Regions from separate parts of the Vibrio genomosp. F10 str. 9ZD137 genome, predicted to be linked through region 1. Evidence: predicted binding sites of a transcription regulator. Region 1 holds the regulator's gene; the other holds the start of a gene.
The links. The regulator CRP, encoded in region 1, controls carbon source genes, mostly activating them, when cyclic AMP is high. The targets are predictions, from matches to a motif close to TGTGANNNNNNTCACA.
Positions count from the first base shown of each region.

Region 2: the regulator CRP is predicted to act here: its motif matches at 1,485-1,500, upstream of ACP45E_RS20500 (ExeM/NucH family extracellular endonuclease).

Region 1 covers NZ_JBNGCJ010000458.1:44-4,357, reverse strand. The annotation lists gene ACP45E_RS11025 (YheU family protein) at 1-150, shown strand, start outside; gene ACP45E_RS11020 (phosphoribulokinase) at 279-1,148, shown strand; gene crp (cAMP-activated global transcriptional regulator CRP) at 1,411-2,043, shown strand; gene ACP45E_RS11010 (DUF1338 domain-containing protein) at 2,206-2,997, opposite strand; partial or broken gene astD (succinylglutamate-semialdehyde dehydrogenase) at 3,037-4,314, opposite strand, start outside.
Region 2 covers NZ_JBNGCJ010000935.1:156-7,910, reverse strand. The annotation lists gene ACP45E_RS20510 (phosphoglycolate phosphatase) at 1-156, shown strand, start outside; gene trpS (tryptophan--tRNA ligase) at 282-1,298, shown strand; gene ACP45E_RS20500 (ExeM/NucH family extracellular endonuclease) at 1,642-4,239, shown strand; gene ACP45E_RS20495 (aminodeoxychorismate/anthranilate synthase component II) at 4,387-4,965, shown strand; gene ACP45E_RS20490 (aspartate aminotransferase family protein) at 5,375-6,610, shown strand; gene astA (arginine N-succinyltransferase) at 6,696-7,715, shown strand.

The DNA.
Region 1 (4,314 bases):
CTTCGTGAAGGAACCGATTACGGAGAGATTGAATGCTCTTTGCAAGATAAAGTTGAACAGGTAAAAACGTTACTTAAAAGTGGCGATGCGACGGTTGTGTTCTCAGAGTTGCATGAAACAGTCGACATAAAAATGCGTGAATCGCTATAGCCTTCTCGCTTTTCGTTTCACTCACTTTACTGGCGTAGACCTTTCCATTTGGCATGCTATAGTGAAACGCTAACGTTAAGATTTATTGAATACTCAACAAGTAAGTTACATTTACGACAAGGTTAGTCATGTCAGCAAAACATCCTATTATCGCGGTAACGGGCTCTTCTGGAGCAGGAACCACCACCACATCAGAAGCGTTTCGCAAAATGTTCAATATGATGAACGTGAAACCAGCTTGGGTGGAAGGTGACAGTTTTCATCGCTTCACTCGACCAGAAATGGATGTGGAGATTCGAAAGTCCAGAGAACAAGGTAAACACATCAGTTACTTTGGCCCGCTGGCCAACGACTTTCCTACCCTAGAGGAATTTTTCCGTACTTACGGTAACGAAGGAACTGGGCAGGTACGACGTTACCTTCATACCTTCGATGAAGCGGTGCCCTATAACCAAATGCCCGGCACCTTCACACCGTGGCAAGATTTGCCTCAAGACTCAGATGTGCTGTTTTACGAAGGACTGCATGGTGGCGTTGTCGACGGGGATGTCAATGTTGCCCAACATGTTGATCTACTCATAGGCATGGTGCCGATTGTGAATTTAGAGTGGATTCAAAAGTTTGTTCGAGACACGCGAGACCGTGGCCATTCACGTGAAGCCGTCATGGATTCGATTGTGCGATCTATGGATGATTACCTAAATTATATTACCCCTCAGTTTTCTCGCACTCATATTAACTTTCAGCGCGTTCCTACAGTTGATACATCAAACCCACTTAACGCAAAAGGCATCCCAAGTCTGGATGAAAGTTTTGTCGTCATTCGTTTACGTGGCATAAAGAACGTCGACTTCCCATACCTCCTCGCTATGATTGATGGCTCATTCATGTCACGACACAATACATTGGTGGTACCAGGTGGGAAGATGAGCTTTGCGATGGAACTGATTGCAAGACCAATCCTACAGCAGCTGATCGAAACCGGGAAAATTGGATAAACGCTCATCAAAGAAGTCGATTACTTTTCATACCGTGATCATGTGCACATTTTTGCGTAAAATAACCGCGCACAGAAGCGATTAAAATCAAGAAATTTGAAGTAAAAAAGGATACTATTCTTAACCGAGATACTAGATAGCTTGTAGCATGAATAACGTGCTCTTATCCTAAGCAGGCTTATTTTAGGCTAGCTGACTGTATGGAAAGCGACAAGCACACCGCGGAAAGCGACAAGCACACCTTCAGAGGAAGTGAGATATTATGGTTTTAGGTAAACCTCAAACAGATCCAACACTAGAGTGGTTTCTTTCACACTGTCATATTCATAAGTACCCTTCAAAAAGCACGCTGATTCACGCCGGTGAAAAAGCCGAAACGTTGTACTACATCGTTAAAGGTTCTGTAGCGGTACTGATCAAGGATGAAGAAGGTAAGGAAATGATTCTTTCTTACCTAAACCAAGGTGATTTTATTGGCGAGCTAGGCTTGTTTGAAGAAGATCAAGAGCGTACTGCATGGGTTCGTGCTAAATCTCCTTGTGAAGTTGCTGAGATTTCTTTCAAGAAATTCCGTCAACTTATCCAAGTTAACCCAGACATTCTAATGCGTCTTTCATCACAAATGGCTAACCGTCTACAAGTGACAAGCCAAAAAGTGGGTGATTTAGCCTTCCTAGATGTGACTGGCCGTATTGCACAAACGCTTCTTAACCTAGCAAAACAACCTGATGCAATGACTCACCCTGACGGCATGCAGATTAAGATCACTCGTCAAGAGATTGGTCAAATCGTTGGCTGTTCTCGTGAGACCGTTGGTCGTATCTTGAAGATGCTAGAAGAACAGAACCTAATTTCTGCACACGGTAAAACTATCGTTGTATACGGAACTCGTTAATTTCTAATGATTAGAAATTGATAAAAATTAGAAAGCCACCCTCAGTAATTTGGGTGGCTTTTTTATGTCTATCGTTTTTTATATTGTCGACCACAAATCAAAACGAAAAACGGTTCTATTGGCTATTAGTACTTTTCACTTAGCTATTATAATACTTTGTACTTAGCTATCAGTACTTTCAAAAATCTTATCGGCTGAAGCTGCCACAAAACCCGTGTAAAGTTCACCATTTGCCATCGGATAACGCTTGGCAAACTCATAAAAGCCACCTGGGATCGATTTAGTGCCATCGCTAAATGTCACCTCGACCTTATCGGCCATCGTCGAAGACTGCTCAAGCAACACCTCTGGTGAGCCTTTCACTTCGCCACCCGATTCATTTATCTTAAAACCCGCTTGGCGAAGATGATCGTTGACGTCTTTCACTTCTGAAAATTGATTGAGTTGATTCACACTCACAGTAAAGTGATTGGCCCCATAACCATGGGCCGCTAGCCATGCTGCATATTCACTCTCGCCGGCTAATGTTTGGTAATCAGTATCACTTAGATCCCAAAGACGCCCACCAAACAAGAATTCATGACCTTTCAGCTTACTATGATCCACTTGCTCAACAAGCTTAGCAACGATCTGTTGTAACTCACTTGAACACTCATCCACTTTAAGCTCACTAATAAACACTTTCGGTTGCTTCGGGTCAGGGTGTTCATAGTGTTTCGCGACGAGTTTTTTACTCTCGAACTCATAGTCACCGCATGCCACGTACCCAACATCCAAAAATGGCTTCGCTAACGTAGCAATACCAAGACGAGAAGAATTGAAGGTCCTCAAGGCGATATGGTCATTAATCAAAACGTCCTCTTCGCGCAGCAATTTATGCACAATCTCAGCCGATGGGCACAGATGCTCAATATAATCATTCCATAAAGCCGTAAATAAAGTATCCGGTGTCATAACGAGTCCTTAATTCGGTGATGATATATAAATAGAAAGTTACAGTTCAATCCCTGGGCTAAACGTCGCTGGTAATAGAGTTTCGTCGCCTTCCATTGAAGCCATTGGATATGCGCAGTAGTCAGCAGCGTAATAAGCACTTGGTCTTAGATTACCTGACGCACCAGGGCCTCCAAATGGTGCATCACCACTGGCCCCGGTCAACTGTCTGTTACGGTTCACAATACCAGCACGAATGTGGTCAACAAAGTAATCCCATTCGCTGTCGTCAGTTGAAATAAGCCCCGCGGATAATCCAAAGCGAGTGTTGTTAGCCATCTCTACTGCTCGTTCTAAGCTGTCATAGCGAACGACTTGCAATAGCGGCCCAAAGTATTCTTCATCTGGTAACTCATCGACCGCAGTCACATCGATGATACCTGGTGAAACAAAGGCCGCTTCCCCTGCTTTGGCTTCTACCAGACTTTCGCCCCCAAGAGAATGAAGGTGAGCTTGAGCGTGCAAAATAACCTTAGCGGCATCCATCGAGATTTGAGGGCCCATAAACGGCGCAGGTTCAGCAAAAGGGTGATCCACTTTTATTTTTCTGGTGGCTTCAACAAGACGACCGAGCAATGCATCCCCTTTCTCTCCTTGCGGAACGTAAAGGCGACGGGCACAGGTACAGCGTTGACCTGCACTGATGAAAGCAGACTGAATGATGGTATAAACCGTCGCGTCAACATCCCCAAACTGCTCAGAGATCACCATTGGGTTGTTTCCACCCATCTCTAGTGCCAGCATTTTACCTGGCTGACCTGCAAATTGGCGGTGTAATACGTGCCCCGTATTGGCACTGCCGGTAAAGAGCACACCGTCAATGCCTTTGGAATCTGCCAGAGCAATCCCCGTTTCTTTGGCACCTTGAACCAGATTAAGCACACCAGCTGGTAAACCTGCCTGTTGCCATAGCTTCATAGCAAACTCACCCACCCACGGCGTTTGCTCTGAAGGTTTAAACACCACCGTGTTTCCCGCTAGCAATGCTGGCACGATGTGACCATTTGGAAGGTGGGCAGGGAAATTATAAGGCCCGAAAACGGCCATCACACCTAATGGTTTATGACGCAGAACGATTTGGTTTCCGGCGGCTTCGCGTCTCGCTTCCCCTGTACGCTCATGGTATGCACGGATTGAGATAGCGATCTTTCCAGCCATCGCGCCAGCTTCGGTACGCGTTTCCCAAATAGGCTTGCCGGTTTCTTTAGCAATAATCTCAGCAATCTCTTCACTGTGTTCTTTTACTTTCTCGGCAAAAGCTAACACCACTTTCTCTCG
Region 2 (7,755 bases), on a different contig from region 1:
TCGAGTAATGATATCAAAGCCGCCAAAAACGCCGGTTGCTATTCATTTGGTCTTACCTATGGTTATAACCACGGTGAGCCGATTTCTGCGTCTAACCCTGACTATGTGGCTGATGATATTGGTCAATTGCTCGAAGTCGTTCTCGTTTCAGCGTAAAGCTCAGAAAAGTTACGACAAGCCTCTAGTAATATACTTGCCAATGAGTACACTGCTAAAACCGTGTTGATCAATTCGACACGGTTTTTTTAATTAATCATTATGAAGTCAAAGGAATCATTAGCATGAGCAAGCCCATCGTATTGAGTGGTGTTCAACCATCAGGTGAACTTAGTATCGGTAACTACTTGGGTGCTCTACGTCAGTGGCAGCAGATGCAAGATGATTACGATTGTCAGTATTGCGTTGTCGACCTGCACGCCATTACGGTTCGTCAAGATCCAAAAGCGCTGCATGAGGCGACTCTAGACGCATTGGCCATCTGTCTTGCGGTTGGTGTTGATCCAAAGAAGAGCACGCTATTTGTTCAATCACACGTCCCAGAACATGCTCAACTTGGTTGGCTTCTTAACTGTTACACTCAAATGGGTGAACTGAGCCGTATGACTCAGTTTAAAGATAAGTCTGCACGTCACTCAAACGACGTAAATGTAGGTTTATACGATTACCCTGTGTTGATGGCAGCAGATATCTTGCTTTACGGCGCTCACCAAGTGCCAGTAGGTAGCGATCAGAAACAACACCTAGAGTTAGCGCGTGATATTGCGACTCGTTTTAACAACATCTACGGCCCTGAAACGCCAATCTTCCAAGTGCCAGAACCGTACATTCCACAAGTGAATGCTCGTGTAATGAGCCTGCAAGATGCGACTAAGAAGATGTCTAAGTCAGACGATAACCGTAAGAATGTAATCACTCTGCTAGAAGAGCCTAAGTCGATCATCAAGAAGATCAATAAAGCTCAGACCGATGCTGAAACGCCACCACGTATCGCTAATGATTGGGAAAACAAAGCCGGTATCTCGAACCTAATGGGTTTGTACTCTGCGGCAACGGGTAAAACGTTCGAAGAGATTGAGGCTGACTATAAAGGCGTTGAAATGTATGGGCCATTTAAGAAAGATGTGGGCGCTGCATTGGTAGAGATGCTTGAGCCGATTCAATCTGAATACCACCGGATCCGTGCTGATCGTGCTTACATGGACGCAGTAATGAAAGCGGGTGCAGAAAAAGCGTCAGAACGCGCTGCTGTGACACTGAAAAAAGCGTACGAAGCGGTGGGTTTTGTTGCCCGCCCATAAACGAATGCTGAGTCTTCGTTGATTCTATAACGACAATAGCACCGTGATTGTTCAAAGCCTTTAGCCATGCTAAGGGCTTTTTTATTTATAAATCCATCAGTTATCTACAGGCCCCCACCAATCCTCTCTTTCCGTTTACTTTGCTTGTTGAAAGCATGCGCTCCATTCAGCTATTTGATTTGTATATGAGATCGAGATCTCGATAAATAGGGTGAATGTTTCTATTGCTTACATAAAAGTCCAACACTGAGCGGGCAAAATAAAAACGACAATTCAATTAACGTGACATGGAACACCATCTTAAATGCAACACGACATTCTTGATGGTACTCAGAGGTAGATAATGGAAACCAAATTTACACGTAGCTTGCTTGCTCTTGTGGTGGGTTCAACGCTGGCTGCACCCGCACTCGCTGATGTGATTCTTTCTCAATATGTGGAAGGCACCAGTTACAACAAAGCCATCGAAATTGCCAACACCGGTGATACCGCCGTGAGTTTAGATGGCTTTCAATTGGCTAAATCGAGCAATGGTAATGGCTCATGGGGAAGTACTTTGTCTCTTGCCGGCAAAGTGATTGAGGCGAATCAAGTCTTAGTCATTTCTCACTCAAGCGCAAGCCAGGCGATACAAGATGTCACCAATGAGAATAACGGCTCAGTGGTGAACTTTAATGGTGATGACCCGATAGCACTGCTCAAAGCTGATGGCAGTGTTCATGACATGCTAGGCATTATGGGTGATGTCGATTGGGGTAAAGATGTGACCTTGGTTCGTGCCGAGCTGACCCCTTCTACCACTTACCAAGCATCTCAATGGGTGGCACTAGCCACTGACAATATTGAAGGGTTAGGGGCGTTGGAAGCGGTTGAATTGCCACAAGCCTTTGCTTGTACTCAAAACGATTCAACGCCCGTCTTTACTGCTATTCAAGATATCCAAGGAGAAGGGGCTAGCTCTCCGTTTATCAGCGGCTACCCATATATTACGGATGAGGAATATTTCGTCGAAGGTGTGGTGACGGCGGTGACCACAGGGCTGACGAAAGGGTTTTATCTTCAGGCCTTGAATGACGACTATAATTCAAGCACATCGGAAGGATTGTTTGTTCATACTAATTCATCTCAATCAGACTTAGTGGCTGGTGATATTGTTTGTGTCAAAGGTAAGATCCAAGAGTATTACAGCCATACTCAACTCAAAGTAGAAAACAACAACTGGATTAAGGTCAGTGGCCAAACGGCACCTTCAGCGGTTGCCATTGAAATACTAGAAAGCGATGAAAATTTCGAACAAACTCTAGAGCGCTATGAAGGCATGTTAGTCAAAACCACAGAAGCGCTTGATATGCGTGTGACGCGTACATTTGGCTATGACTATGCCGGGCGTCGTGACAATATGGTGCTGGCGCAAGGTGAAATTAATATGCAGCCAAACCAATTGTATGCGGCAGGCTCTGAGCAAGCGAATGAGCAAAATCAGCGTAATAAACTGGCTCGAGTATTTGTTGAGACCGATCAGAAAGCCCCCAACGGACAGATCCCGTACTATCCAGACTTTGGCCGCACAGATATCGATCAAAATGGGTCAACGGAAGATTACATTCGCATCGATGATTCGATTATTGGGCTAGAAGGTGTTTTAAGTTACAGCTACGGCGAGTATCGACTCATTGCGACCAATCAATTGAGCCGTGATAATTTTGTTCGCAACGATCCACGTACTGAACGCCCTCAAATGAATCGAGGGGATTTACGTATCGCGACATTCAATGTATTGAACTACTTCAATTCTCCATTTGGTGGTGATGCGAATTTACATGGCGACAACCGCGGTGCAAATAGCTACGAAGAGTTTGAAGTTCAACAGCAAAAAATCGTCAATGCTATTTTGTTGCTTGATGCCGACATCATTGGCTTGATGGAAATTGAAAACAATGGGTTTGGTGCCAGCGGAGCGATTACGCAACTCGTCGATCAAATTAACTTGCGTATCCCGAAACAAAAAGATCACTATAAATTTGTGGCGATCGATTCTAATCAAGACGGTGAGACCAATCATCTGGATTCCATTGGGACCGATGTCATTACTACGGGTGTGATTTATCGCAGTAAGGCGGTGAAGCTAAAACAGAGCCGCGTGATTGCGATGCCAAGTCAGCTGGCACCTGAAGTGATCGATGATAAGGGCAAAGTGATTGAAAGTGGTAAAAACTATCAACGTGATTCTCTTGCTCCTACGTTTAAAGTGAAAGGAACGAAAGAAAAAATCACCGTTGCAGTGAATCACCTTAAATCGAAAGGCTCAAAATGTTGGGAAGATGCGGCTCCGATTGAGCAAGGCGGTCAAGGCGGGGTTGACGCCGATAAGCAAGGGTCGTGTGAAAACTTCCGAGTTGCTGCAGTGGTTGCGTTAGGTGAAGCTCTGGAAGAGATCAAAGGGCATAAAGTCATTCTTGGTGATATGAATGCGTATGGTAAGGAAGATCCAATGCTTATCCTTACCGATTACAGTGCTGAGAAGTACGGCAAAGAGATCAAAGCGGCACGTAATACCTTTATTGCGGGTGAACCACAATTTGGTGATGATGGTGCTGTGATCACCAAGAATTTCGGTTATATCAATGCGGTTGAGATGCACCATCCAAAAAGCTGGAGTTACTCATACAATGATGAAGTCGGTGCTTTAGATCACTTACTGATCAGTGAGAGCTTAGCGGAAAAAGTGGTGGACGCGACAGATTGGCATATCAATGGCGGAGAATCGACGCTGTTTGATTACAACGAAGAGTTTAAAGGTGATTTTCCGAAGTACCAAGATCACTACCGTTCATCTGACCATGATCCAGCCGTTCTAGAGTTACAGATGGGAGGTTCATTTGGCCTGGGCGCATTAGTGTCGATGTTCGGTCTAATGATGTGGCGACGTCGTGATTCCTAGCGTCTAGCTCATTCAAGTGTAAAACGTTAAGGCCAGTGTTTACTGGCCTTATTTCATTTTTTTCAGCGTTAATACTTGCCTTTCCTACTTGGTATTGCACAATACCGCCCTCTAAAGTGTTTCAATGTGTTGAGCTGTATTGTTGCCATGCTATTGATTATCGATAATTACGATTCGTTTACCTATAACCTGTACCAGTATTTTTGTGAATTGGGTGCAGAGGTTAAGGTTGTGCGTAATGATGCGATTGATGTCGCTGGAATCGAAGCGTTAAAACCGTCACACCTTGTTATTTCCCCAGGCCCTTGTACGCCTAATGAAGCCGGTATCTCTCTTGCTGCCATCGAGCACTTTGCCGGTCAGTTGCCTATTATGGGGGTTTGCTTAGGGCATCAAGCTATTGCCCAGGTTTTTGGTGCAAACGTCGTGCGTGCTCGACAGGTCATGCATGGCAAAACATCCCCAATTACTCACACCAATCGCAGCGTCTTTCGTGGCTTAAATAACCCTCTAACGGTCACTCGATACCATTCGTTAGTGGTACAAAATGGCACCCTGCCGGACTGTTTTGAATTAACCGCTTGGACCACTCTTTCCGACGGTTCCATCGATGAAATTATGGGATATCAGCACAAAACGTTACCCATCGATGCGGTTCAATTTCATCCTGAATCGATCAAAACAGAGCAAGGCCATGAGTTGCTAGCTAACTTCTTAGCGCGTTAACTTTTTCGACGCACCCATTAGCCTAACTTTGTCACCGGCTTACGATCTGACCGTGATCACTTTTCTTAACATTTCTTTCATATTATTTGCGTTGTTCGGTTAGTGAAAAACTATTCGCAACAGATATCCTGTTTTTGCTTATCACCTTGATACGCTTGAGTTGCTGCCCTCCTTATAGATTCAATTTAAAAAAAAGCTTCATAAAAGAACCGACTTGATGCATAAATAGTCATATGTAGTGACTATCTGTAGGTGCTTTCCTACTTGAAAAGAATAATTCACTATTGAAATGGTTAATTGAATGTAAATACAATGCTGCAGCAGCAAAAGTGCGAAATTTTATATTCCTTTATTGTTTAGAGGGAAATATGCCGATCTGCTTGTTGGCCGTGTTAAGAGGGAATGTGCGATGACAGCTGAAAATTTTGGTTCAGGGAAAGAAAAGGTAGAACGCGAATTATTTAACGAGGTGATGGTGCCTTGTTATAACCCAATGGAAATGATTCCAGTAAAAGGGGAAGGCGCGCGAGTTTGGGATCAAGAAGGTCATGAGTACATCGACTTTGCTGGTGGTATTGCGGTGAGCTGTCTAGGTCATTGTCATCCAGCTATGGTCAACGCACTAACAGAACAAGGTAATAAAATTTGGCATTTAAGTAATGTCATGACGAATGAACCGGCACTGCGATTGGCTAAAAAACTGACTGAGATTAGCTTTGCTGAAAAAGTGTTCTTTGCTAACTCAGGTGCGGAAGCCAATGAGGCGGCACTCAAGCTAGCTCGTCGCTGGGCTGCGGATGTTCATGGCCCTGAAAAATCAGAAATTATTGCCTTTGAACAAGGGTTCCATGGTCGTACTTTCTTCACTGTGACTGTGGGTGGTCAGGCGGCTTATTCAGATGGTTTTGGCCCAAAACCCGGTGATATTACGCATTTACCATACAATGATATCGCGGCACTAGAAGCACGTATGTCGGAGCGCACTTGCGCCATCATGATGGAGCCACTTCAAGGAGAAGGCGGCATCATCTCTCCGACGAACGAATTTATGAAAGCGGTTCGCGAGCTGTGTGATAAATACAACGCTCTGCTTATTTTTGATGAAGTGCAAACCGGCAATGGCCGTACCGGCGATTTCTATGCTTATCAAGGGTTAGGTATCACACCGGATATTTTGAGCACGGCGAAATCACTCGGTGGCGGTTTCCCTATTGGCGCAATGCTCACCACAGCAGCGTTGGCTGAGCACCTGAAAGTGGGCACTCATGGCTCGACTTATGGCGGTAACCCACTTGCTTGTGCTGTTGCAGAAGCCGTGGTTGATGTTGTCAGTCAGCCTGAAACATTAGCGGGTGTTAAAGAACGTGAAACGCTCTTTCGTCAAGGATTGGCTAAGATTAATGATAAGTACCAAATCTTTGCAGAAATACGTGGCAAAGGCTTGTTACTAGGCGCTGCACTTAATGAGCAGTGGCAAGGTCGTGCTCGTGATGTATTAGTGGCAGCAGGTCAACATGGGCTTATGGTGTTGGTTGCGGGTGCTAATGTTGTTCGCTTTACGCCGTCTTTGGTGATTTCTCCACAAGAGATCGAAGAAGGGCTTGCTAAGCTTGATGCGGCAATCGCATCGTTAACCTCGAAATAAGTTAACAACCTATATGTATTCTTCTGAATACCGTTCAGGGGCTAGAGACTCTTTTTAGCCCCTATTGCATCAGGAGGGAATTTCGATGCTGGTTATTCGTCCCATTTCAATGTCTGACTACGATGCCTTGCATACTTGTGCAGTGGAATCAGGTCACGGTTTTACATCTCTTCCTGTTAACGAAGAACTACTGACTAATCGTATCCAACACTCTGAATACAGCTTTGCAAAAGGCGACGTGACAGAGCCGGGGGATGAAGGCTACCTAATGGTCGGCTTTGATAGTGAAAGTGGTGAAGTGGCAGGTTGTACAGGAGTGGAAGCTTCTATCGGTTGGGATGTGCCTTTTTATTCCTACCACATCAGTACTGTGGTGCACGCATCGCCTAAATTGGGCGTGAATAACGTGGTTAAATTGCTGACGTTTGGTAATAACTACACGGGCTGTACCGAAATTTGCACGCTGTTTTTACGACCAAGTTTTCGTGGTGGGCTGAATGGACGTTTGATGTCTAAGTGTCGATTCTTGATGCTGGCGGAACACCCACATCGATTCTCTAAAACCATATTCGCGGAGATGCGTGGGGTATCCGATGACGAAGGAAATTCCCCATTTTGGCAATGGCTCCAGGAGCATTTTTTCTCGATTGACTTCACCATGGCCGATTATTTAACCGGTATTGGTAAGAAAGGCTTTATCGCCGATCTGATGCCTAAGCTGCCAATCTATATCAACTTGCTGAGTAAAGAAGCTCAGGCTGTGATTGGTAAAGTTCATGACAACACATTGCCAGCACTGAAACTGCTAGAGCGTGAGGGCTTCACCTGTCGAAACTACGTCGATATTTTTGATGCAGGCCCTACCGTAGAGTGTGACGCTCGAAATATTGAGTCAGTACGTCACTCATTTCGAGCCAAGGTCGTGATTTCAGAGCACACAAGTGCTGATCATTACTTAATATCAAATACGTCATTTGAGAACTTCCGTGCCACCGCAGCAAAAGCAGCGTATGACCACGCAAGTAACACGGTGATATTAGCGTCTGATGTTGCTAAAGCATTGCAGGTTTCTCAGGATGACTATGTGCGTATGCTCGCCCAGTAACGGTTTTTATCCGTAATTTGTTTCTTCGGTAACCTAATTT